4 regions of the Arthrobacter sp. StoSoilB5 genome follow, and region 1 is predicted to be linked to each of the others. Evidence: riboswitches for the same ligand, from Rfam matches in the RefSeq annotation. Region 1 holds a riboswitch; each other region holds the start of a gene.

What was found. A riboswitch is a leader RNA that binds a small molecule or an ion and turns the genes downstream of it on or off. The one in region 1 is predicted to bind thiamine pyrophosphate.
Region 2: linked by a shared signal. The riboswitch ahead of LDN75_RS17085 (FAD-dependent oxidoreductase) and the one ahead of LDN75_RS21505 (ECF transporter S component) in region 1 are both predicted to bind thiamine pyrophosphate.
Region 3: linked by a shared signal. The riboswitch ahead of LDN75_RS15085 (bifunctional hydroxymethylpyrimidine kinase/phosphomethylpyrimidine kinase) and the one ahead of LDN75_RS21505 (ECF transporter S component) in region 1 are both predicted to bind thiamine pyrophosphate.
Region 4: linked by a shared signal. The riboswitch ahead of thiC (phosphomethylpyrimidine synthase ThiC) and the one ahead of LDN75_RS21505 (ECF transporter S component) in region 1 are both predicted to bind thiamine pyrophosphate.

Annotation. Positions count from the first base shown of each region.
Region 1 is NZ_AP024646.1:4,739,216-4,744,819, reverse strand. Features, by position in the region: gene LDN75_RS21530 (Na+/H+ antiporter subunit E) at 1-317, shown strand, start outside; gene LDN75_RS21525 (monovalent cation/H+ antiporter complex subunit F) at 314-592, shown strand; gene mnhG (monovalent cation/H(+) antiporter subunit G) at 582-962, shown strand; gene LDN75_RS21515 (DUF4235 domain-containing protein) at 959-1,219, opposite strand; gene LDN75_RS21510 (NUDIX domain-containing protein) at 1,256-1,933, opposite strand; TPP riboswitch at 2,137-2,273, shown strand; gene LDN75_RS21505 (ECF transporter S component) at 2,354-2,974, shown strand; gene LDN75_RS21500 (ABC transporter ATP-binding protein) at 2,974-4,572, shown strand; gene LDN75_RS21495 (energy-coupling factor transporter transmembrane component T) at 4,569-5,363, shown strand; gene LDN75_RS21490 (UDP-N-acetylglucosamine 1-carboxyvinyltransferase) at 5,480-5,604, shown strand, end outside.
Region 2 is NZ_AP024646.1:3,787,720-3,793,323, reverse strand. Features, by position in the region: gene LDN75_RS17105 (DEAD/DEAH box helicase) at 1-268, opposite strand, end outside; gene LDN75_RS17100 (RNB domain-containing ribonuclease) at 555-2,039, opposite strand; gene LDN75_RS17095 (ferritin-like fold-containing protein) at 2,081-2,749, shown strand; gene thiE (thiamine phosphate synthase) at 2,792-3,475, opposite strand; TPP riboswitch at 3,503-3,620, shown strand; gene LDN75_RS17085 (FAD-dependent oxidoreductase) at 3,613-4,899, shown strand; gene thiS (sulfur carrier protein ThiS) at 4,896-5,132, shown strand; gene LDN75_RS17075 (thiazole synthase) at 5,137-5,604, shown strand, end outside.
Region 3 is NZ_AP024646.1:3,344,865-3,350,468, reverse strand. Features, by position in the region: gene LDN75_RS15090 (Rne/Rng family ribonuclease) at 1-2,722, shown strand, start outside; TPP riboswitch at 2,866-2,964, shown strand; gene LDN75_RS15085 (bifunctional hydroxymethylpyrimidine kinase/phosphomethylpyrimidine kinase) at 2,956-4,512, shown strand; gene rplU (50S ribosomal protein L21) at 4,890-5,198, shown strand; gene rpmA (50S ribosomal protein L27) at 5,258-5,521, shown strand.
Region 4 is NZ_AP024646.1:3,433,163-3,438,766, reverse strand. Features, by position in the region: gene ffh (signal recognition particle protein) at 1-38, shown strand, start outside; gene LDN75_RS15550 (alpha/beta hydrolase) at 148-870, shown strand; gene thiC (phosphomethylpyrimidine synthase ThiC) at 853-2,715, opposite strand; TPP riboswitch at 2,710-2,817, opposite strand; gene LDN75_RS15540 (amidohydrolase family protein) at 2,904-3,986, shown strand; gene LDN75_RS15535 (VOC family protein) at 4,064-4,936, shown strand; gene LDN75_RS15530 (hypothetical protein) at 5,059-5,496, shown strand.

The DNA.
Region 1 (5,604 bases):
ACCTGGCCGTGGCAAAAGGGCCCAAAGTACGCAGCGCCGTCGTCGCTGTTCCGTTGCGCAGCCATTCGGACCTCATGGTGACGGCCACCGGCCACGTTATTTCCCTGATCCCGGGCTCGCTGGTGGTGGAAGTGGACCGCTCGACGTCCACGCTGTACCTGCACGCGCTCAATATTTACGAGGATGCTGATATCGACAAGATCCGCCGGGAAGTACAAGACATCGAGGCGGCGCTGATCCGGATCATGGGAACGCGCGAAGAACTCGATGCGCTCAAAGCCGAATCGCATCCGGGCATGGAAGGGGCAGCGTCGTGAAGGAACTCGTCCTTGTGGTCACTGCAGTGATCCTGAGCTTGGCCGCGGTGGGAGCGATCGTCCGCATCGCGATCGGCCCGTCCTTGTTGGACCGCGTTTTGGCGTCGGATGTCCTGCTGGCCATCCTTGGGGCCGCACTGGCAATCGACATGGCGATGAACCGGCATCTGAACAACCTGGTGTTGCTGGTGGCTCTCGCGGTGATCGGTTTCATAGGCTCTGTGACATTTGCCCGGTTCGTAGCGGATCGGAGGGATCACAGCAATGAGTCCTGAAGCGAGCGGTGTGGATGCCGTCATTGATGCTGTGACGGCTGTGTTCCTGGTGGTGGGTGCCCTGATGTCGCTCGGGGCAGCCGTTGGCCTTCTGCGGTTCCCCGACCTCATGAGCCGCATGCACGCGGCAACCAAGCCCCAGGTGCTGGGCTTGTTCCTGCTGCTGGCCGCGATCGGCCTCCAGATGCGAACCTGGTGGGTGTGGCCTGTCCTGCTTGTGGCCTGGATCTTCCAGCTGCTTACGGTTCCTGTCTCGGCGCACATGGTGGGCCGCTCCGGTTACCGCACCAAGCACGGGCACCGTGAACTGCTCACCAAGGATGAGCTTGAAGCAGTTGTCCAAAGGGCGGCAGGCGACGATTCTACCTAGACGATGTCGTGCGTCTTGGCGAACCGGGCGATTGCACGCTGGGTGCCACGGCTCGCGAAAACCTGGATGAGCGTACTGACGAAGGCCGAAATCAGAGCGAAGGACAAGGCTGAGCGGAGGCTCGTTTCCATGTCATCGTTGCCCTTGGGCGGCTTGTTGCCGGTGGCCTTTTCCCAACCCTTGTTGACCAATTTGGTGCCGACGAATCCGGCCCCCAGGCTTACTCCGGCACCCAGCAGCTTGAAAAAGAGGTTCATGCCCCCAGCCTAGCCTCAGATCCTGGCGGCTTGGGACTAGCGGCGGGTTTCCCGTTCCTTGAGGAAAGCTGCCATGGAACCTCGTGGGGCCAGGACAGGAACAACGGCGTGGTCGGCTGACCAGACAGCATCCACGGTTCCGAGACCGGCAATTTCCTTGAGCAGGTAATACGTGGGTGGCATCAGTTGCAAGTTACCGGCGGCCTCGGCTGTCAGAATCCCGTCCACGGGCATCCAGAGTGATTGCCACGCTTCAGTGGTCTGATGCTGGGGCTGTGCGTCCGGAGCAGGCTTGGCCACATAGAAGTACGTATCGAAGCGCTTGGGCATGTCCGTGGGCGTGACCCAGTTGGCCCAAGGGCGTAAGTCCGACGGCTCAAGGCCAAGTCCGGCCTCCTCCCAAACCTCGCGCAAAGCAGCGGTGAGAACCATGCCTGACTTTGCCGGGGCCTGTTCGGGATTGACGGCGATGGAGCTCAGGTGCCAGTCTGCGGCATGCCGTTGGAGCAATTCAGCCGGATAATCCCAGCCATCCTGGTCTGCGGCATCAACGCGACCTCCCGGAAAGACCACCATTCCGGCAGCGAAATCCATGGTGGCTACCCTGTGCTGGACGAAGGCCTCAAGCCCGCCCGGGGCATCGCGGAGCAGGATAACGCTCGCAGCCAGGCGGGGTTGGGGAACTTGCTTGTCCGTAATGGGAAGGTCGGTCATGAAATGCCCCTTTGCCGCGTCGATTCTGCTCGATCATTCTCTCAGGTCTGGTTGTGGGGCCTGGCGTGCGTGCCAAGGCGGGCGAATGGGGCGCAGAACGGGCCCCGCAACGCAGGAGTCGGGGAGCCAACCGCTTTATGACCAGCCCAAGGAGCCCCCGAACACCCACAGGTGTAAACTGAACCACGCCCATAAGGGCAGATTAATAACGACAGGGGAGCGCCGCCGTCGGACCTTGCAGAGATGCAGGAGACGCGAGGGCGCTGAGAGTGCGGACAGCCGCAGACCCTCGAACCTGATCCGGTTAGTACCGGCGCAAGGGAGTCGAGCTTCTCAGAGTGTCCGGATCCGGACGGCGAAAGCCGGCCGGGAGGTTCCGGGGAGCACTTTCCCCTCCTGTAACCTCAGGAGGCAGAAAAAATGACCACGGCAAGCGTGAAGAAGACCAGTTATAGCTGGCGTGTTGTAGACATCGTGGTGGCAGCATTGATTGCCATCGCCGGCGGCGTGATCTTCTGGGCCTGGTCCCAGGGCGCCGCAATCGTATCCATCCCCATGAACGCCACGTATCCGCCGCTCACCGGTTTGATCGCCGGTGGTTGGATGATCCCGGCTGTCCTGGGCATGCTCATCATCCGCAAACCGGGCGCAGCCCTGTTCTGCGAAGCCGTCGCCGCCACCGGTGAACTCATCATGGGTTCCCAGTACGGCACCACCGTCCTCATCTCCGGTGTCCTGCAGGGGCTCGGAGCGGAACTCGTCTTCGCCGCGTTCCGGTACAAGAAGTTCAACCTGTCCACGGCACTCCTTGCAGGCGCGGGCTCCGGACTCTTCTGCGGTCTCAACGATTCCTTCCTGCCCTGGGGCTGGAACATCGCCTACGAAGCAATCGACAAGTTGGCCTACATCGCCTTCACTACGCTGTCCGGTGCGATCATCGCCGGCGCACTGTCCTGGGTTGCCACGCGCGGGCTGGCCAAGACCGGCGTCCTAAGCTCCTTCGCGTCGCGCAAGGCTGCTTCGGAGCCAGTCTTCAACTAATGCCTGCGAAAGAAAGCAGCAACCAGGTCCGCCCTGCCGCCATTACCGCCCAAGGGTGGGGATGGCGGCATGCGGGCCGTTCCGCGCCCGCCATCCAGGACCTCGATCTCCGGATCGAGCCCGGCGAGCGTGTGCTGCTGCTGGGTCCTTCAGGCGCAGGCAAGTCGACGTTGCTGCATGCCCTTGCCGGCGTGTTGGGTGACGAGGAAGACGATTCAGACGAGTCCGGCTCGCTGTTGATCGACGGCGTTGTTCCCCGTGAACAACGTGGCCGCGCCGGTCTGATGCAGCAGGATCCGGAAACCCAAGTGGTGCTCTCCCGGGTGGGCGACGACGTCGCGTTCGGCGCCGAGAACCTGGCCGTCCCGCGCGGGGAGATATGGGCGCGCGTCCATGAAGCGCTCGACGACGTCGGGTTGCGCACCGCTGCTGGCGGCGGCCTGCCCCTGGACCATCCCACGGCAGCGCTCTCCGGGGGGCAGAAGCAGCGCCTTGCGTTGGCTGGCATCCTGGCGATGCGGCCCGGGCTGATCCTGCTGGACGAACCTACGGCCAACCTGGATCCTGCTGGAGTCCTTGAGGTTCGGGACGCCGTGCAGCGCTGCCTGGACAAGACCGGCGCCACGTTGGTTGTTGTGGAACACCGTGTGTCCGTTTGGAAGGACCTGGTGGACAGGATCGTAGTCCTCCAGCCCGGCTCGGCGGGAGGCGGCGTACTTCTGGATGGCCCACCGGATCAGGTTCTCTCCGAAGCCCGCACCATGTTGATGGCAGCGGGAGTGTGGGTGCCGGGATACGTTCCAGCCACTCGCGCCCGCAGGACCACAGCTCAGGAATTGGACGGCCATGAATCCACCGCGCAGCTCCTCCTCGTGGCACAGGACCTGGCTGTTTCCCGCGAGAAGCCCGGCCGTCGCGGCTTCAGAACCATCCGGCCCGTTCCCGTGCAGTCGGGCATCACTGCTCAAGTGAGGTCCGGCCAGGCGCTCACCATCACCGGGCCCAACGGTGCCGGCAAGTCCACCTTTGCGCTCACGTTGGCCGGCCTTTTGGCGCCCGTGGACGGCAAGGTGAGTGCCGCCGTCGAACTTTCCGAGGGAGCTGGAATCGATCCCTTCAAGTGGAAGGCGGATCAGCTGATTTCGCGCATTGGCACTGTGTTCCAGGAACCGGAGCACCAGTTCGTCACGGGCAATGTCCTGGATGAGCTGATGTTCGGGCCAAAACATCTGGGACATGGTGAAGAACGCGTGGATGAATTGCTGGAGCGTTTGCGGCTTACGCATTTGGTGGACGCGAACCCCTACACGTTGTCCGGCGGCGAGAAACGCCGGCTGTCCGTGGCCACGGTGCTTGCAGCCCACCCGAAAGTGCTGGTCCTGGACGAGCCAACGTTCGGCCAGGACGCCAATACCTGGGCCGAACTGGCATCGTTCCTGTCGGAACTCCTTGACGCCGGAACTGCCGTTGTCTCTGTGACTCACGATGAGGAATTCAGCGCGGTCCTTGGCGGTACGGAGCTGCGGCTGCATCCGGTGACGCAAGTGCTCCCGGACCCGCACGGCGAGGAAGCCCGCCAGGAAGCCGGTGCAGCATGAGGGACGCCCTGAACCTCCGCGGCAACCATGCCCTCCTCACCCGCGCCAACCCCTTGATTAAGTTCGTCTCCGTATTTCTTATTTCGCTGGTTCTGGCGTTGTCGATCGACTGGGTATCCGCTTCCACGGCACTCGTCGCCGAGCTGGCTCTGTTCCCCTTGGCTGGGCTCACGCTGCGGCTCCTGTGGCAACGGGCATGGCCTCTCATCATCGCGGCGGCGATTGGCGGTTGGAGTACCGCAATCGTGGCGGCTGACAGCGGGTCTGTACTGCTCGACGTCGGACTCTGGTCCATCAGCGAGGGTTCCCTTGAGCTGGGGCTGGGTTTCATGCTGCGCGGCTTGGCAATCGCACTGCCGGCGATCCTGCTGATGACCTGCACGGATCCCACCGATTTGGCTGATGCGCTGGCACAGAAGGCAAAGCTGCCACACCGCTTTGTCCTCGGGTCACTGGCTGCCATGCGCTTGGTGGGTTTGATGGCGGAGGAATGGCAGACAATCGGCATGGCCAGGCGGGCCCGCGGTGTGGGTTCGCAGGGCAGCCCGCTGCAACGGCTGAAGGCAACGCTTGGCCAGAGTTTCGGGCTGCTGGTTCAGGCAGTTCGGCGGGCCTCCCGGCTGGCCGTCACCATGGAAGCGCGTGGTTTCGGTGGCGGACAACGAACGTGGGCCCGGGAATCGACGTACTCGCTCCTGGATGTGTGGGTGCTCCTTGGCGGCCTCGTCATCGCTGCCGCTGCGGTACTGACCGCGATTGGCGCGGGCACCTGGAGTTTCGTCTGGCGTTAGGGCTTGAGCTGGGTCTTCTCGAGCCAGATATCGCACGATGCGGGTATGGTGTGAGGTTTCTCGCTGAATCGGCATTTTGCGCATCACTTCTAACTCACTTGTGATATTTCTTGTGTATGACGCAACCTACCGCCGAACATGTTGGCCTCCTGCTCCGCAACGCGCGAAGCGAAAAGGGCTGGACGCAGGGGCAGTTGGCTTCTGAGCTGGGAACCAGCCAGAGCGCTATCGCCCGAATGGA
Region 2 (5,604 bases), 950 kb from region 1:
CGAGGGTCTTGCCGGTACCGGTCTTGGCCTGGCCGATGATGTCGTGGCCGCTGAGGGCTACCGGCAGCGTCATGGCCTGGATGGGGAAGGGGTGCGTAATTCCGGCGTCAGCGAGGGACTCGACGATGTCGGGGCGGACGTTGTAGTCAGCGAACGATTTTTCTTCGATCTCGTGGGGCGTCTCATCGGAGATGATCGTTTCCTCGGGTTCGATGGATTCGGTTCCGGTGGCGTCCGTCAGGACTTCATGGGTGTGCAATTCACTCACAGGGAGTTTCCTTATTCATTTGGGCATTGGCGCTGCATGCTCAACGGGGTGGCGGAGCCGTACCGGAGCACGAACGGGCGCGCAAGCTAATCCAGTGGAAGCCGATCGCGGGCTATCTAAGTACTGGCACTGGTGACCAGCGGGCACATCTCAAGATCGCGTAGGGGCGGGCTTGTTGATTTCAAAAATTAACTGAATCAACGACCGGGCATCCATTACTACAGGGTCAGTCTATCCTCTGGGAGCCCTAAAGCCCGGATCGGTGCCCGTTTGCGTCCCCCGGGCCTCAGGGGAGCAGGGTAAAGCGGATCTCGCGGCTGGCAATATCTGCCTTCAGGAGCTGCACCCGGACCTTGGTGCCTGATTCCAATTCGCCGTCACATCGGGCGGTCACCGCGGGTTCCGCGATCTGGATGATGCCAAACGGCCCGTTTCCGTTTCCATTTCCCTTTCCGTTGCCATTTGCCGCTCCATTGGACGGCTTGGAACCGGAGATGACCACCGCGTCAAACTCCTCGCCGATGTGGTTCGCCACGAGTGCTGCTTCCACGGTGTCCATAGCCAGGCGCTCAAGCCGCCCTGCCAGTTGGTCGGAGGACGCCATGATCTCAGGCAGGGATGGCAGTGCTTCCCGCGCCCACGCCGGTATTGGGTGGCCGTTGCTGAGAGCCTCGCAGATCACCAGGACAAAGCGGTCGATGAGGCGACGCAAAGGGGCAGTGGTGTGCGCATAAGGTGCGCCGATGGCTGACTGGATGACATTGGGGGGAAGTTCGCCATCGAAAGGCGTGTATCCAGCACCGCGGAAGAGCGTGCCTGCCGAGTGGAGGATGGCTAGCTGTTTGGGATCCGAAGCGTCCAGGGTCCGGAGGTACTCGCCGTAGGTAATCTCGCCGTCCCACGGTTTCCCAAGAGCCTTGGTCTGGCGTTTGAAGTGGAGCAGCGAGCGTTCATCGGGCGCGGGCATGGTGCGCAGAATGCCCACTTTTCCGTCGAGCATCAGTTGGGCCGCTGCCATACCGGTCATGAGGGATATCTGCGCGTTCCAATCCTCCACAGGTAAGGAGGGTGCGGCGACAATCCTGTAGCCTCCGCCACCGGTTGCCTGCACAATCTCCTGCTCGGGCATGTTCAGGTTTGCGCCACCGCGCAGGCGTTCCAGTTCCACCCGCTTCAGGCCAACCTCCTTGAGGAGCCCAAGGACCGGTGGGGCTGTGCCGGCATCGATCTGCTCCTGGGCACCTCTGTAACTCAGCTTGGCGCGGCTACGGACAGTTCCGCGGGACACGGACATGGCGGATACTTCGGCATTGTGGTCCAGCTCGAAGTCCCATACGAAGGCGCTGCAATCCTGATCAGCCAACAGGCTGCCGGCGTTCTCGCTGATAACTTCCGGATGCAGCGGGATCCTCCCGTCAGGAGCGTAGAACGTTTGCCCCCGGTGCCGGGTTTCTGCATCCAACGCCCCGCCCGGAGCAACAAAGGATGGCACGTCGGCGATTGCATAGAGGACTCTGTAACCGTCACCGGCACGTTCAATGAACACCGCCTGGTCCAGGTCAGTGGACGTGGCTGGATCAATGGTCACGAACGGAATGTCCCGGAGGTCACGTTCCGGCAGTGTATGGTTTTCTACCGCCTTCCGGGCTTCCGCTACGGCCTCGGCCGGGTATTCACCAGGGAGCTCCAGCTCGGTCCGGAGGGCAGCAAATGCCTCGGCGAGCTGGTCCGACGAGTCGTCGACGTTGGGCGAAATCCGATGATGTGACACGAAAATCAGGTTAGCCCGAAATCGCTGGATAGTCTTGGACCATGAGCACTTCCCCGGACGACAATGCTCGCGTCCAGCGCCTCGCCTCCGAGCTGCTGGGAGCCATGGCCTATGGCGAGCTCTCGGCGTTTGGCCGGCTGTCTTTCGACTCCCGGTACGCTCCCACCCTGCATGACAGGGCAGTGCTGGCAAAGATCGCAGTTGGCGCATACGGAAACTTTGCCTTGATCAGCACGCGGTTATCGGAGATGGGACTCGATGCCGAGGATGCCATGCTTCCGTTCCAGCGCTCCTTTGACCACTTCCACGAGCGAACAAAGCCAGCGGACTGGTTTGAATCAGTCATGAAGGCCTATGTGATCGACACAGTGTCGTCGGACTTCTACCGGACGGTGGCTTCGTTCCTTGACGCCGGGACGCAACTCTTTGTCCAGAAGGTTGCCTCCGCCGACCAAGCCACGGAAGTACTCCGCGTCCTCCTGCGCCGGGCGCTGGCTGATGACCCGCGCCTCGCGTCGCGACTCGCTTTGTGGGGCCGGCGCCTCGTCGGAGAAGCGCTGACCCAAGCCCAACGTGTCGGCCTGGAACATCCTCACTTGGGCCCAATGCTCAAGGGCGAAGGGGATTCGCGGGCGGCAGTCAAGGCGCTCACGGCCGAGCTTGCCGAACGGCACGGACGGCGGATGTCCGGGCTCGGGCTCACGGCTTAGGCATATTTCGCTTTCGCGCCGCGGCAAACCGGGCGCCGATACCTAAGCGGCGTCGAGCGCTTCCAGCAGCGTCTTGGCCGCCGCCGTCGGGTCCTGCGCCTCGGTGATGGCCCGCACGACGACGATCCGGCTCGCTCCCGCGGCAACCACCTGTTCAACGTTGGTGAGGTCGATGCCGCCGATAGCGAACCAGGGGAGGAGCACGCCACCCACAGTCTCCTCGTCTGCGCGCTTTACGGCTTCCGCGGCATATGTGACCAGATCCAGCCCGACTGCTTCGCGGCCTGGCTTCGTGGGTGTCGCCCATACTGGACCAACGCAGAAATAATCCAGCCCACTGCGGCCCGGGGAGGCCTCTATGGCCGCGTCAACCTGGTCCGGTGTGTGGGTGGACAGGCCGATGACGGTCTGGTCGTGGAGGAGGTGCCGTGCTGCGCGTAATGGGATGTCTTTTTGGCCGATATGGAACACAGGAGCCCCGGAAATACTGGCAACATCGGCACGGTCGTTGACGGCCCACAGCCTTCCGTGCCGGCGGGCAACGTTGTGCAGGACCTCCAGGACCTCCAGCTCCTCGGCGGCCTCGAGCGTCTTGTCGCGAAGCTGGATGATGTCGACGCCGCCCTCAAACGCGGCGTCGACGAAGTCTTCAAAATCGCCCTGCCGCTTGCGGGCATCGGTGCACAAATAGAGACGGGCAGTGGTGTGGACATCATGCTGGGTCATGGAAACCAGAGTAGTTCCTCTAAACTGGGCACGTACTGCGGGAGCCGTGACAGCGTCATATGACCGTCCGGCTGAGAGGGCTTCAGCGCCGACCGCTTGACCTGATCCGGCTAATACCGGCGTAGGGAAGGAAACGCATGGCAGAATCCGGCCAAAACCCTCTGCAGGCGGATGTTGCGGTCATCGGTGGCGGCATCATTGGCCTTGGCATCGCCCACGAAGCCCGCCGACACGGCCGCTCGGTGGTCCTTATTGATCCCGCACCGGCAGCGGGCGCGACGTTCGCCGCTGCCGGGATGCTCGCTCCTGTGAGTGAACTTCACTACCAGGAGGAAGACCTTCTGGAACTCATGCTGGAGTCCTCTCATTTGTGGCCGGCTTTTGTCCGGAGCCTGCCCGGCGACGAATCAGCCACCGGATACCGCACGACGTCGACAATCGCCGTTGGCGCCGATGCTGCCGACCGCCGCGCGCTGGCAGACCTCCGCACAGTCCAGCAGGCCGCAGGGCTTCAGGTAGAGCCTTTGTCCTTGCGGCAAGCGCGCGAGCGTGAGCCCCTGCTCAGCCCACAGATTTCCAGCGCCTTCGACATCCCGGCGGACCATCAAGTGGACCCACGGATGCTTGCACGATGCCTCATGGAAGGGCTGGCAGGCCACAGTCGAAGTGACGCAACGTGGGTTTCCGGAGCGGAGGACGGTTTCGCGCTGCCGTTCCCAGCGTCCCGTTTGCTGTGGGACGGGGACCGCGTCTGCGGAGTCGAGCTCGATCCGGGCGCCGGATCCGGCGACGGGCGCGTCGTTTTGGCGTCAGAGACCGTGGTCGCCTGCGGGCTGGATGCGGCAAGGCTAGGCAATCTCCCCGAGGGTCTCAGCCTGCCCGTGCGGCCGGTCTATGGCGACATCCTCAGGCTGCGCGTTCCCGAACACCTCCAGCCGCTCCTCACATCCACCATCCGGGGCATGGTGCGCGGAGTGCCGGTGTACATCGTCCCCCGGGCCGACGGAACGGTGGTGATTGGAGCTACCCAGCGCGAGGACGGACTATCCGCGTCCACCAACGCAGTGTCCGCCGGAGGCGTCTATCAACTCCTGCGTGATGCCCAAGTGTTGGTTCCTGCCGTGGCGGAGCTGGAACTGTTGGAAGCCACAGCCCGCGCACGGCCCGGCACTCCGGACAACGCACCGCTCCTTGGACGCGTCGCTGGACCCAGCGGCAACATCGAGGGTTTGGTGATCGCAACCGGCTTCTTCCGCCATGGCGTTCTATTGACGCCCATCGCCGCAAAGATCGTGGGCGGGCTGATAACCGGTTCCTCCGATCCACGCTGGTCAATCTTCCGGCCCGACCGCTTTGCGGCGAACGCAGGCCAACGGACTCCAACCCCCTCAGCTGCACAATCTCCCACCAAGGAAACAGTATGAATATCAAACTCAACGGCTCCGATCACGCCGTGGCGGACGATGCATCCGTCAGCACGCTCGTCAGCGCCATTACAGGCCGCACCCTGGACCACCGCGGACAGGCAGCCGACGGCGGCAAGCTGGGTGTCGCCGTCGCACGTAATTCGGAGGTTGTGCCGCGCAGCCAATGGGCCGCGACGGCGCTCGCCGATGGAGACGAACTCGAACTCGTAACAGCAGTCCAGGGAGGCTGAAGACATGACAGCAGCAAAAACTGACATTCGCACAGACGGCTTGGTGATCGACGGCGTCGAAATCGGCTCCCGCCTGATCATGGGTACAGGTGGTGCGCCGAGCCTGGACGGCTTGGGAGCAGCCCTTCTGGCCTCAGGAACGGAACTGACAACTGTGGCAATGCGCCGGTACTCGCCAGCCGAGACAGGGTCGTTGTTCCAGCTCCTGGTGGACCACAACATCCGGGTCCTGCCCAACACGGCTGGCTGTTTTACTGCCAAAGACGCAGTGATGACCGCGGAGCTCGCCCGGGAGGCGCTGGAGACGGACTGGGTGAAGTTGGAAGTCATTGCCGATGAACACACGCTTCTTCCGGACGCGGTGGAACTCGTGGAGGCAACCGAACAGCTGGTGAACCGCGGCTTCAAGGTTTTCGCTTACACCAATGACGACCCCGTCCTGGCGCTGCGCCTGGAAAACCTGGGTGCCACA
Region 3 (5,604 bases), 1.4 Mb from region 1:
TGCTGAGGAGTCCGCTCCAGGTTCAACATCGTTGTTCCTGGAGCCAGTCTCCATTACGTCCATGATCTTCCAGGCCCCTGATCTCAGCACCGTGGCACGCCCCGCCGTCGAGGACAAGGACGAAGAAGCCGAAGAAACGGCCGAGGCCGCACCGGAAGGCGAGCTTGAAGACGCCGGTAGCCGCCGCCGTCGTCGGAGCCGTGGGCGCCGTGGCCGTCGCGGAACCGAACGCGAAGAAAATGAAGCCGAAGACGGCGGCGAGTCCGAGGACGACGAAGCTCCCGCGACGGAGGCCCTCGAAGAAGGTGTTACGTCGCGGCGGCGTCGTCGTCGCCGCCGTGGCGACCAGGATCTCGAACTGACCGGCGGTTCTGACGATGACCCGCCCAACACGGTGACCCGCGTCCGCGCGCCCCGCCCGATCACTGAGACCGCCCCGTCAAATCGTGTTACCAGCGTCAAGGGTTCCACCAGGCTTGAGGCCAAGAAGCAGCGTCGCCGCGAGTCCCGGGAGACTGGACGCCGGCGGCAGGTCATTACAGAGGCTGAGTTCCTGGCACGCCGCGAGTCCGTTGACCGCCAAATGATCGTTCGCCAGCGCGACGACAGAATCCAGATCGCTGTTTTGGAAGACGGTGTGCTTGCTGAGCACTTCGTTTCCAAGACCCAGCAGGATTCACTGATCGGCAACGTCTACTTGGGCAAGGTTCAGAACGTGCTGCCGTCCATGGAAGCTGCCTTCGTGGATATCGGCCGCGGGCGCAACGCTGTGCTCTACGCCGGCGAAGTGAACTGGGACGCCGTCAACCTTGAGGGACAGCCGCGCCGGATCGAGAACGCCCTCAAGTCCGGCGATTCCGTTCTGGTGCAGGTCACCAAGGACCCCGTTGGCCACAAGGGCGCCCGCCTTACGAGCCAGATTTCGCTCCCCGGCCGCTACCTTGTGTATGTTCCGGGCGGTTCCATGACCGGCATCTCGCGCAAACTGCCCGACGTCGAACGCAACCGCCTCAAGCGCATCCTCAAGGACCGCTTGCCTGAGAACGCCGGCGTGATTGTGCGCACGGCCGCTGAAGGTGCCTCCGAGGAAGAACTGACGCACGACATCAACCGTTTGCGCGCCCAGTGGGAAGGCATTGAAGGCCAGGCGTCCTCCACCAAGGTGCTGGCCCCCGAACTGCTTTATGGAGAACCTGACCTCACCATCAAGGTGGTCCGGGATGTCTTCAACGAGGACTTCTCCAAGCTGATCGTCTCCGGCGACGACGCGTGGGACACCATTGAGGCTTACGTCACGTATGTTGCTCCCGATTTGGTGGGCCGCCTTGAGAAGTGGACCAAGGACCAGGACATTTTTGCTGCCTGGCGGATCGACGAACAGATCCACAAGGCCCTGGAGCGCAAGGTCTTCCTGCCGTCCGGCGGTTCCCTTGTCATCGACCGCACCGAGGCGATGACCGTGGTGGACGTCAACACGGGTAAGTTCACCGGCAGCGGTGGAAACCTGGAAGAAACCGTCACCAAGAACAACCTTGAAGCAGCCGAGGAAGTAGTTCGCCAGCTGCGGCTGCGCGACATCGGCGGCATCATCGTCATCGACTTCATCGACATGGTCCTCGAATCGAACCGTGACCTGGTGCTTCGCCGATTGGTTGAATGCCTGGGCCGTGACCGCACCAAGCACCAAGTGGCTGAAGTCACGTCGCTTGGCCTGGTGCAGATGACGCGCAAGCGCATGGGCACAGGCCTGCTTGAAGTGTTCGGTGAGCAGTGCGAGCACTGCGCCGGACGCGGTGTCGTCACGCATGATGAGCCCGTGGAGCACCGACGCGCCAACGTAGTTGCCGCCGAGCACCACCGTCCACACACAGAACCCCAGCAGCCTGCTGCCCGGACTGAACGCAAGCGTCGCCGTGGGAAAGGTGGGGGACCGGCAATTGCCGAGGAACCAGTCTCCGCTCACAGCACCGCTGCCACCCCAGTAATTACGGCGACTGCCAAGGAGTCCGTTGACCCCGTTCGCCAGGCGAAGGCCGAGGCGACCAGGGCAGCACTTGCCACCATCGCCGCAGCGGCGCATGCCGCCCACTTGCACGACGACGAAGTTCACCGCGCGGAGGAACAAGCCCGCGCTGCGGGCCAGCACGGCCACACTGCCGAATCCGTGCCTGATGCTGCAACCGGCGATGCCGGGGGCCAGGCCGCAGGAGATGCCGCCAGCCATGAAGCAACGGTTCGGGAAGCGCGGTCCACGCCTGTTTTGCGCTTCGGCGGCGAAGAAGTGGCGCTTCCATTTGTGGAACACCACGAGGAACCATCTGCGGGCAAGCCGGCCATGAGCCTGGACCTGCTTGCGGAAGCATTCTCGCACCTCGGTGCTGCACCGGCTGCGGAGGAAGTGGTCACGGATACGGGGTCCGAGCCTGCCACGGCTTCCGAAGCTTCCCCTGCGACTGCCTCTGCGGCCAGCGCTGCGGCCACAGGCGATCAGCCCGATCGTTCTACGCGTTCGCGTGGCGGTCGAGGCCGAAGGAACCGCAGCGCGAGCAGGGCACAGGGAGCCGCAAACGAAACCAGCGTGGAACACCACGAGGTAACTGCCGCGGCCGCAGGTGGAACGGCCCATGAGGCCAAGGCGCCGGCAGCGGAAGAGCCTGCCAAAAAGAAGGCAGCTGACGAGCCCATCATCCTCGGCGTGGGAGTTCCAGCTTCCGAGTTGTAAGCACGTCAGCGCTGACCACGTAGTGAAAGAGTCCCGCAGCATCCGATTTCGTCGGATACTGCGGGACTCTTTGTCGCTGGCGGTCACATCCATTCACCGAAGCTGCCCGGTTCCCGGACGGCTGGACTTCCCGGCTACGCTAGGAAACTGACACGGGGTGCCGGGCGCTGGGCCGGGCTGAGATCCAGACCCGTTGAACCTGTCCGGTTAGCACCGGCGAAGGGATGTCCATCATGACTTCATTGCCGAGTTCTCCTGTCTACCCCCTTTACCCCGCTGGTAGCGTTGGCGGCCCCGTGCCTGACCGGCAACATCCGCGCGTGCTTAGCATTGCCGGCTCGGATCCGTCCGGAGGCGCCGGAATCCAGGCAGACCTGAAGAGCATTGCTGCACACGGTGGTTATGGAATGGCTGCCATCACGGCGCTGACTGCGCAGAACACCCTTGGTGTCAGTGCAGTCCATGTTCCGCCCGTGGAATTCCTGCGCCAGCAACTGGACGCCATCAGCAGCGACATTGAGATCGATGCCGTCAAGATCGGGATGTTGGGTGACGCGTCTGTCATCCACGAAGTCCGCAGCTGGCTCGAGGACGTGCGTCCCGCCGTCGTGGTCCTTGACCCGGTGATGGTGGCCACCAGTGGCGACCGTCTTCTGCGCGAGACCGCCGAAAGCGCGCTGCGCAGCCTCCTGCCCTTGGCGGATCTCGTCACCCCCAACCTTCCCGAACTGGCCATGTTGTTGGGCGAGCCTGAAGCCCTGGACTGGGCCACTGCGCTTGACCAAGGCAAGCGTCTGGCTGCCGACTGTGGAACCACCGTGTTGGTGAAGGGCGGCCATTTGGCGGGAACGGAATGTCCTGATGCCCTGGTCAATACGAGCGGCTTGCTGCGTCAGGACGTCATCGAAGTGGCTGGTCCCCGCGTGGATACCAGGAACAGCCACGGAACGGGCTGTTCACTCTCCTCGGCATTGGCCACGGTGCAGGCCCGCAGAGGTGACTGGGAAGCGTCCCTCCGGGAGGTTAAGCCGTGGCTGCTGCAGGCCCTCTCTGCGGCCGACGGGCTCGAGGTGGGCAGGGGCAGTGGGCCCATCCATCACTTCCACCATTTGGAGCCAACGCTGGATCCCGCTGGCCAGTCCGGCGAATTTGCCGCGCGGCTGTGGGCGGAAGCCACACCGGAATTGGACGGAATTTACGGCTTGGCCTTCATCCAGGGCCTGCAGTCCGGGGGGCTCCCGGAGCCCGAGTTCAACTACTACCTCGCCCAGGATGCCATCTACCTCAACGGCTATTCCCGCGTTTTGGCCCGCGCCGGTGCACTGGCCCCCACGGAGGAAGAGCAGCTTTTCTGGGCCAAGGCATCGCAGACCTGCCTTGAGGTCGAGTCCGAGCTTCATCGGAACTGGCTGAGCACGCGCCCCGCTACGACGCAGACCGGACCCGTGACCAAGTCGTACGTGGACCACCTCCTGGCCACCTCCGCTTCGGGCAGTTACGCCGTGTTGCTGGCGGCAATCCTGCCCTGCTACTGGCTGTACGCGGAGGTAGGCCGGCAACTTCACGCAGCGTACGTGGATGCAGGCGCACCCGGCGACCACCCGTACGCCGACTGGTTGAAGACGTACGCCGACGAGGAGTTTGCTGCCGCAACCCGGAAAGCGATCGACCTTACGGACGCAGCTGCCCTCAGAGCCTCTGCGCAAGAACGCGAGGCCATGGTTGAGGCCTTCGCACACTCTTGCCGCTACGAGACGGCCTTCTTTGATGCACCCCGGCTCTACGCCTGAGTCGGATTTCCGTGGTTTTTGCGTGGCCAATCCACGAAAACTCCCGCGCGTCGCCGGCCAAATCGCAGTATTTCCGCCCAAACCCTGTAGGCTGTATGGGCACGGTGCCGGGAGAGTCCGTTACAACTGGTGATGCAAGTCACCCGATAGCCTCCGGACCCGGCCTCATTTGCAGCTGAAGGTCAAACTAGCGTAATCTTGATCTTCGGTGCTTACGCCAACACTTGGGTTATGCCCCTTGGAATTGTTCATGGGATGACTCGCGGGCTTCGATCTGAAGTCCACGGCGTTGAGGCACAGCGCGAACCAAGCCTGATTCCGGTTCAAGGTTCCGCACGCAAATTTAGTAAGAAACGTCGAGAGAAGTGAGTACCCAAGTGGTGTACGCGATTGTCCGCGCAGGCGGCCGCCAAGAAAAAGTTTCCGTTGGAGACTACGTAACGCTGAACCGCGTCCCCGGTGGAGCCGGCAGCACGCTTGAGCTGCCCGCCTTGCTCCTGGTTGACGGCGACAAGGTCACGTCCGCTGCCGCGGACCTGGCCAAGGTCAAGGTCACGGCTGAGATCCTTGAGGACCTTCGCGGTCCCAAGATCGTCATCCAGAAGTTCAAGAACAAGACCGGCTACAAGAAGCGCCAGGGTCACCGTCAGGAACTGACCAAGATCAAGATCACGAGCATCAAGTAACTTTCGTTACTCTGTTCAGATTTTCAGTTTCCCCAGAAATTTAGAGGCAGGCATTTCACATGGCACACAAAAAAGGCGCGAGCTCCACTCGCAACGGTCGTGACTCCAACGCACAGCGCCTCGGCGTCAAGCGTTTCGGTGGCCAGGCAGTTTCCGCAGGCGAGATCATCGTTCGCCAGCGTGGAACCCACTTCCACCCCGGTGCAGGCGTCGGCCGCGGTGGCGACGACACCCTGTTCGCACTCGAGGCCGGTGCGGTTGAGTTTGGTACTCGCCGCGGACGTCGCGTAGTGAACATCGTTGCTGCTGCAGCTGCAGAGTAACAACAAGTTCTGAACCGGTGGAGCGGGCCAAACGGCCCGCTCCACCGTTCTTTTAACCGCATTACAATCGATTAGGGCGCCCA
Region 4 (5,604 bases), 1.3 Mb from region 1:
ACCTCCCCAAGGGCTTCGAGAAATTCCTGGGTAAGTAACCCGAATTTCCATCCCAGCCAATTGACAGTTGACGGGCGTTGTGGGAGCTCATCACGGCGTCAGCTGTCATTTGGCTGCGATGTCAGGCCTCTGGACTAGGGTGAATCCATGCACAAGCAGCGCGTAGTCTTCGTCCACGGACTGGGGAGTTTTGGCGCCTCGGCATGGCCCAGGCAGCACGGTATGGCTCTGTCATATGACGCGCTTTTCCTCCGCCGGCACGGCTTTGATCCCACGGACGAACCCTTGAAATCGGACGTCGCTGCTGACATCGGCATCGTGGTGGCGTCGCTTGAGGATGCAGGTGGCGGCCACATCGTGGCGCATGAGCAGGGCGCAATTTCCGGCATGCTCGCAGCGGTTGACCGGCCGGAGCTTGTGTATTCGCTGACACTCGTTGAGCCAGCCTGTCTGTCCTTGACAGCTGAGCTGCCTGCCACCGCATACCATCGTTCGCTCATGGAGCCACTGTTTGCGGTGCGGGACCAGCTCAACGACGCCGACTATCAACGCGAGTACTTCAGGCGCGCATTCTCAGCCGAAGCGAGCGGCCTGGACACGCTGGAAGCGCGCCGTTCCGCGCGTCGCCTCCGGCTTCAGGCGCCCCCGTGGGAGGCGCCCCTGCACATCGTCCCTGGCGTACCTACCCTCGTCCTTACAGGCGGCTGGGAGCCATTGTATGAAGAAATTGCCGGGTACCTGCAGGAAACCGGCGCCCTCCGACGCGTAGCAGCGGGAGGGCACCGGCCTCAGGACTCGGTTGATGGAGACCGGATTATCCGCTCCTTTGTAGCCGACGTCGTCCGGACGAGGTCAGTTAAGGTTTCCTGACGCTCCCGCCGCTTGGGTGGAGGGCGCCTGGGTGGAGGGAACCTGCAGCTCCGGCAGGTAGACCTTGCCGCCTGATGCCAGGAACTCTTCGCTCTTCTCCCGCATCCCGCTGTACATTTCCGCAATGGCTGCCTGCGACTCCGCTGATCCGTATTCGTCGCGGATGTCCTGGCTGATGCGCATGGAACAGAATTTGGGTCCGCACATCGAGCAGAAGTGGGCTGTCTTCGCCGGTTCCGCAGGCAGTGTTTCGTCGTGGAATGCCTCTGCAGTGACAGGGTCCAAGGAAAGTGCGAACTGGTCGCGCCAACGGAATTCGAAGCGGGCCTTGGAGAGGGCGTCGTCGCGTTCGTTCGCTCCAGGGTGGCCCTTGGCGAGGTCAGCGGCGTGCGCCGCGATCTTGTACGTGATGACGCCGGTCTTGACGTCGTCCTTGTTCGGCAGTCCGAGGTGCTCTTTCGGCGTCACGTAGCAGAGCATGGCGGTACCGTAGCGGGCGATTTCCGTGGCGCCGATGGCTGAAGTGATGTGGTCGTAGCCGGGGGCGACATCGGTGACCAGGGGACCCAGGGTGTAGAACGGTGCACCCTTGCAGAGTTCCTGTTGGCGCTCCACGTTCTCCCGGACCAGATGGAACGGTACGTGGCCCGGTCCTTCGACCATCACCTGGACGTCGAACTCCCATGCCCGCTGCGTCAGTTCGGCGAGGGTGTCCAGCTCGGCGAACTGGGCAGCATCGTTGGCATCCGCCGTGGCGCCCGGGCGCAGCCCGTCACCGAGGGAGAACGCGACATCGTACTTGGCGAAGATTTCGCACAGCTCATCGAAGTGCGTGTAGAGGAAGTTTTCCTGGTGGTGCGCCAGGCACCAACCCGCCATGATCGAGCCGCCGCGGGACACGATGCCGGTGACCCGGTTGGCTGTCAGCGGCACATACCGAAGCAGCACGCCTGCATGGATGGTCATGTAGTCAACACCCTGCTCGCACTGCTCGATCACGGTGTCGCGGAAGATCTCCCACGTGAGCTTGTTGGCTTCGCCGTTGACCTTTTCAAGGGCTTGGTAGATCGGGACAGTGCCGATGGGCACCGGGGAGTTGCGGATGATCCACTCACGGGTGGTGTGGATGTCATCTCCGGTGGAGAGGTCCATGACGGTGTCGGCGCCCCATTGCGTGGCCCACTGCAGCTTGTCTACTTCTTCGGCAATGGAGCTCGTGACCGCGGAGTTGCCGATGTTGGCATTGATCTTGACCAGGAATGCCTTGCCGATGATCATCGGCTCGGATTCAGGGTGGTTAATGTTGTTGGGGATGATGGCCCGGCCTGCGGCGACTTCACTCCTGACGAGTTCAACATCGCAGTTCTCACGCAACGCCACGAACTGCATTTCAGGCGTAATGATGCCTTGCTTGGCGTAGTGCATCTGCGTGACGGTCTTGCCCTCGACGGCGCGGCGGGGCACTGGCTGAGCGCCCTTCCACTCTGCCGACGCTGCGCCGCGGCGGACAGCCGACTTGCCGTCGTCGAGCAGGTTCCGTTCGCGGCCCGAGTAGGCTTCCGTGTCGCCGCGGCCCTCAATCCATGCGGCTCGGAAGGGCTCCAGGCCCACTACGGGATCACTGCCCGGCCCCGCGGTTCGGTACACCTGCAGCGGAGCGTTTGCTTCGCCGTTGGGGGACGGTTCAAGCGCGATCTCCGTGACGGGTACCCGAATGCCATTCGCGGGGTCTTCCAGCCAAGCCAGCGAATGGGATTTCAGCGACTGTGTGACGCTTCCCGCCGCATTTTCGCTGGTACTGGCCTGGCTTTGGGCAGGGCTGTGCTGTGTTTCGGTGGTGCTCAAGGATTACTCACTTCCTTCGCCGGCATTACCCGGACAGGTTCAACGGTCGCAGACTGCGTCAGTCCGATCTCAGCCCCTGCAAGGGCCCCCGTGTGGTCGTAGACGAAGCTACCACAGCCCGCGGCCTGCACCCCAGTCATATCCGAAAACGTCGAGCCCGAAGCTACGGGGCCCACTAGGCTTTTGCCATGCAGAACATCATCGAATTCAGCGGACCTGTGCTTGTGGCAGGAGACGACCAACGGCACGGGTTGTGGTCCGTCGATGGCAGGCTGACCTTCCAACGTCCCGCCGCACCGCCCGATTCCGTGCTGGACGGATGGGTCCTTCCCGGTTTTGTTGACGCCCATTGCCATATTGGACTTGGCGTTGGTGGGACGGTAGATGAGCAGACTACGCTTGCCCAGGCGCAGGCGGACCTTAAGGCCGGCACGTTGCTGATCCGCGATGCTGGGTCGCCCAGCGACACGCGATGGGTCCAGCAGCGCCAGGACCTGCCCCGACTCATCAGGGCAGGCCGCCACATCGCACGCAGCCGCCGGTACCTGCGCGGCTTGGGCCATGAAGTCGAGCCGGACGAGCTCGTGGAGACGGTCCGCAAGGAAGCCCGTGACGGAGACGGGTGGGTGAAGATCGTCGGAGACTGGATCGACCGCGACGCCGGTGACCTTGCAGTTTCCTTTCCCGCGGACGTGGTCCGGGATGCCATCGCCGCCGCCCATGATGAAGGTGCCCGGGTGACGGCCCACTGTTTCGCTGAAGACACCATTGACGACATGCTCAACGCCGATATTGATTGCATTGAACACGCCACCGGCCTCTTGCCCCGGCACATTCCCCGTCTCGTGGAGCAGTCCGTGCCGATTGTTCCTACGTTGGTCAACATTGCGACTTTTCCGGATATCGCCGCCCAAGCTGCCCCAAAGTTTCCTGGGTACGCCGACCACATGACGCGTCTGTGGGAACGACGCCGTGAACGGGTGTTGGAGGCTTTTGAAGCCGGCGTGACGATTTTTGCGGGAACAGATGCCGGCAGCGTGATCAAGCACGGCCGTATAGCGGATGAGATGCAGGAACTGCACGACGCCGGCCTGCCGCCAACCGCTGTCCTCGACGCTGCGTGCTGGGGCGCACGAAAGTGGCTGGGAGCTGAGGGTATCAGCGAAGGTGCCAGTGCCGACGTCGTGGTCTGCCGTGAGGATCCTCGCCAGAGGATCGGTACTGTCGGGAGCCTGAATCATGTTGTCCTGCGAGGAAACGTCGTCCGCTAGGAATAAATTGAAGCTTCAAGTAATTTAGATAGGTAGAACGTGCCGAAGGGCGGCCACCTATAAACCGGGAGCTTCACATGACCACAGCATCAAGCCAGGACCTCCTTCCTGCCGAACTCACCATGGGCACCGTCATGCTCAAGGTTGGCGACATGAAGCTCATGAGCGACTACTACCAAAGGGCCCTGGGCCTTGAGGTAGTTGCCGAGCAGGATGGCGGACTTTACCTGGGGCGGCTGGGGAAGCCGGTGGTTCACCTCGCACCCGCCGCCGGCCTGCAGATTCCGGGTCGCGGCGAAGCGGGACTTTTCCATACGGCCATCCTTTTCCAGGACCAGCCGTCCCTGGCGGCCACTATCGCCACGGCCGCCGAATATGAACCCCGCGCGTTTGTGGGCAGCGCCGACCATCTGGTGAGTGAAGCGTTCTATTTCACTGATCCCGAAGGTAATGGGATTGAGCTCTATTACGACAAGCCGCGCGAAGTCTGGCAGTGGGACGGGAAAAATGTGGTGATGGACAATGTTGCCCTGCCGCCCCAGCGCTTCCTTCAACAGCACTTGAGTGAGGCCGCCGTGACTGGCCAGCGGGAAGCCGCTGCCGGCGTCGGGCACGTGCACCTTCAAGTAGGTGACGTGCAGACTGCCCAGGATTTTTACGTGGACACCCTGGGTTTCGAAAGGACCGCGGGCTGGCATGGGCAGGCGTTGTTCGTTTCCGCCGGCGGATACCACCACCACATGGCGATGAACGTGTGGAACAGCCGCGGGGCCGGGCCCCGCAGGGACACCCTTGGCTTGGGCGAAGTCCTGATCGAGGTGCCGACCAGCGACGACGTCGCCGCACTGGCTGACCGGCTGAAAGTTGCGTCCGTGGCCAACCATCACACGGGCCTGGAGTTGCAATTTGAAGACCCCTGGCGCAACAGGCTGCGCGTCGCCGTGCGCTAAGTTGCCTCGCGCTGCTTTCGAGTGCGGTGGCCCGGACTGCACTAGGCTGGGCTTTGGTGGTATTCGTTCTTTTTGGGCCGTTGCCGCCGCCCCGTCAGCACGAAGGAATGAGAGTACTCTCCATGGGCTTTGCCGAAATTTTTGTAGCCACCCACGATGAAGCACTCAAGAGGGCCGCTGCCTTGGACCGGGGCGCCGATGTTACGGGACCTGCCGTCAGGATTGATGGCATCACCGACTTTGAGGTCGAGCAGCTGGGAGACCTTGCTGGCCAGGCCGTCCACGCTGCCGGTGCCGATTATGAGCTGGCTCTGGTTGATGTCACCAGCGATGCCCTCCTCGGCGTTCCCGAGGCCATGGTGCGGGCGCTTGCCGAACTTCTTACCTATGAAAGCGAAGGCGACGGAAACGTTCTCGACGACGTCGCCGCGGCCTGGGCTGCGCAGGAGGACATGCCTTTTGGTGCGGATGAATCGCGTCAGTACGTCCAGCAGTTGGCCGCTTTGGCAACTGACGTTGAAAAGGCGGAACGTTCAGGGCTCTACGTCTGGTCCGTCTGACCATTGGTACGTTCCGGACCGCGCTGACAATCAAGAAACAGTGCCCGGAGTGGCGTAAGTCGTAATTACTTCCGGCATCTGGCACAATGGTCAGGTACTTGATTGGCG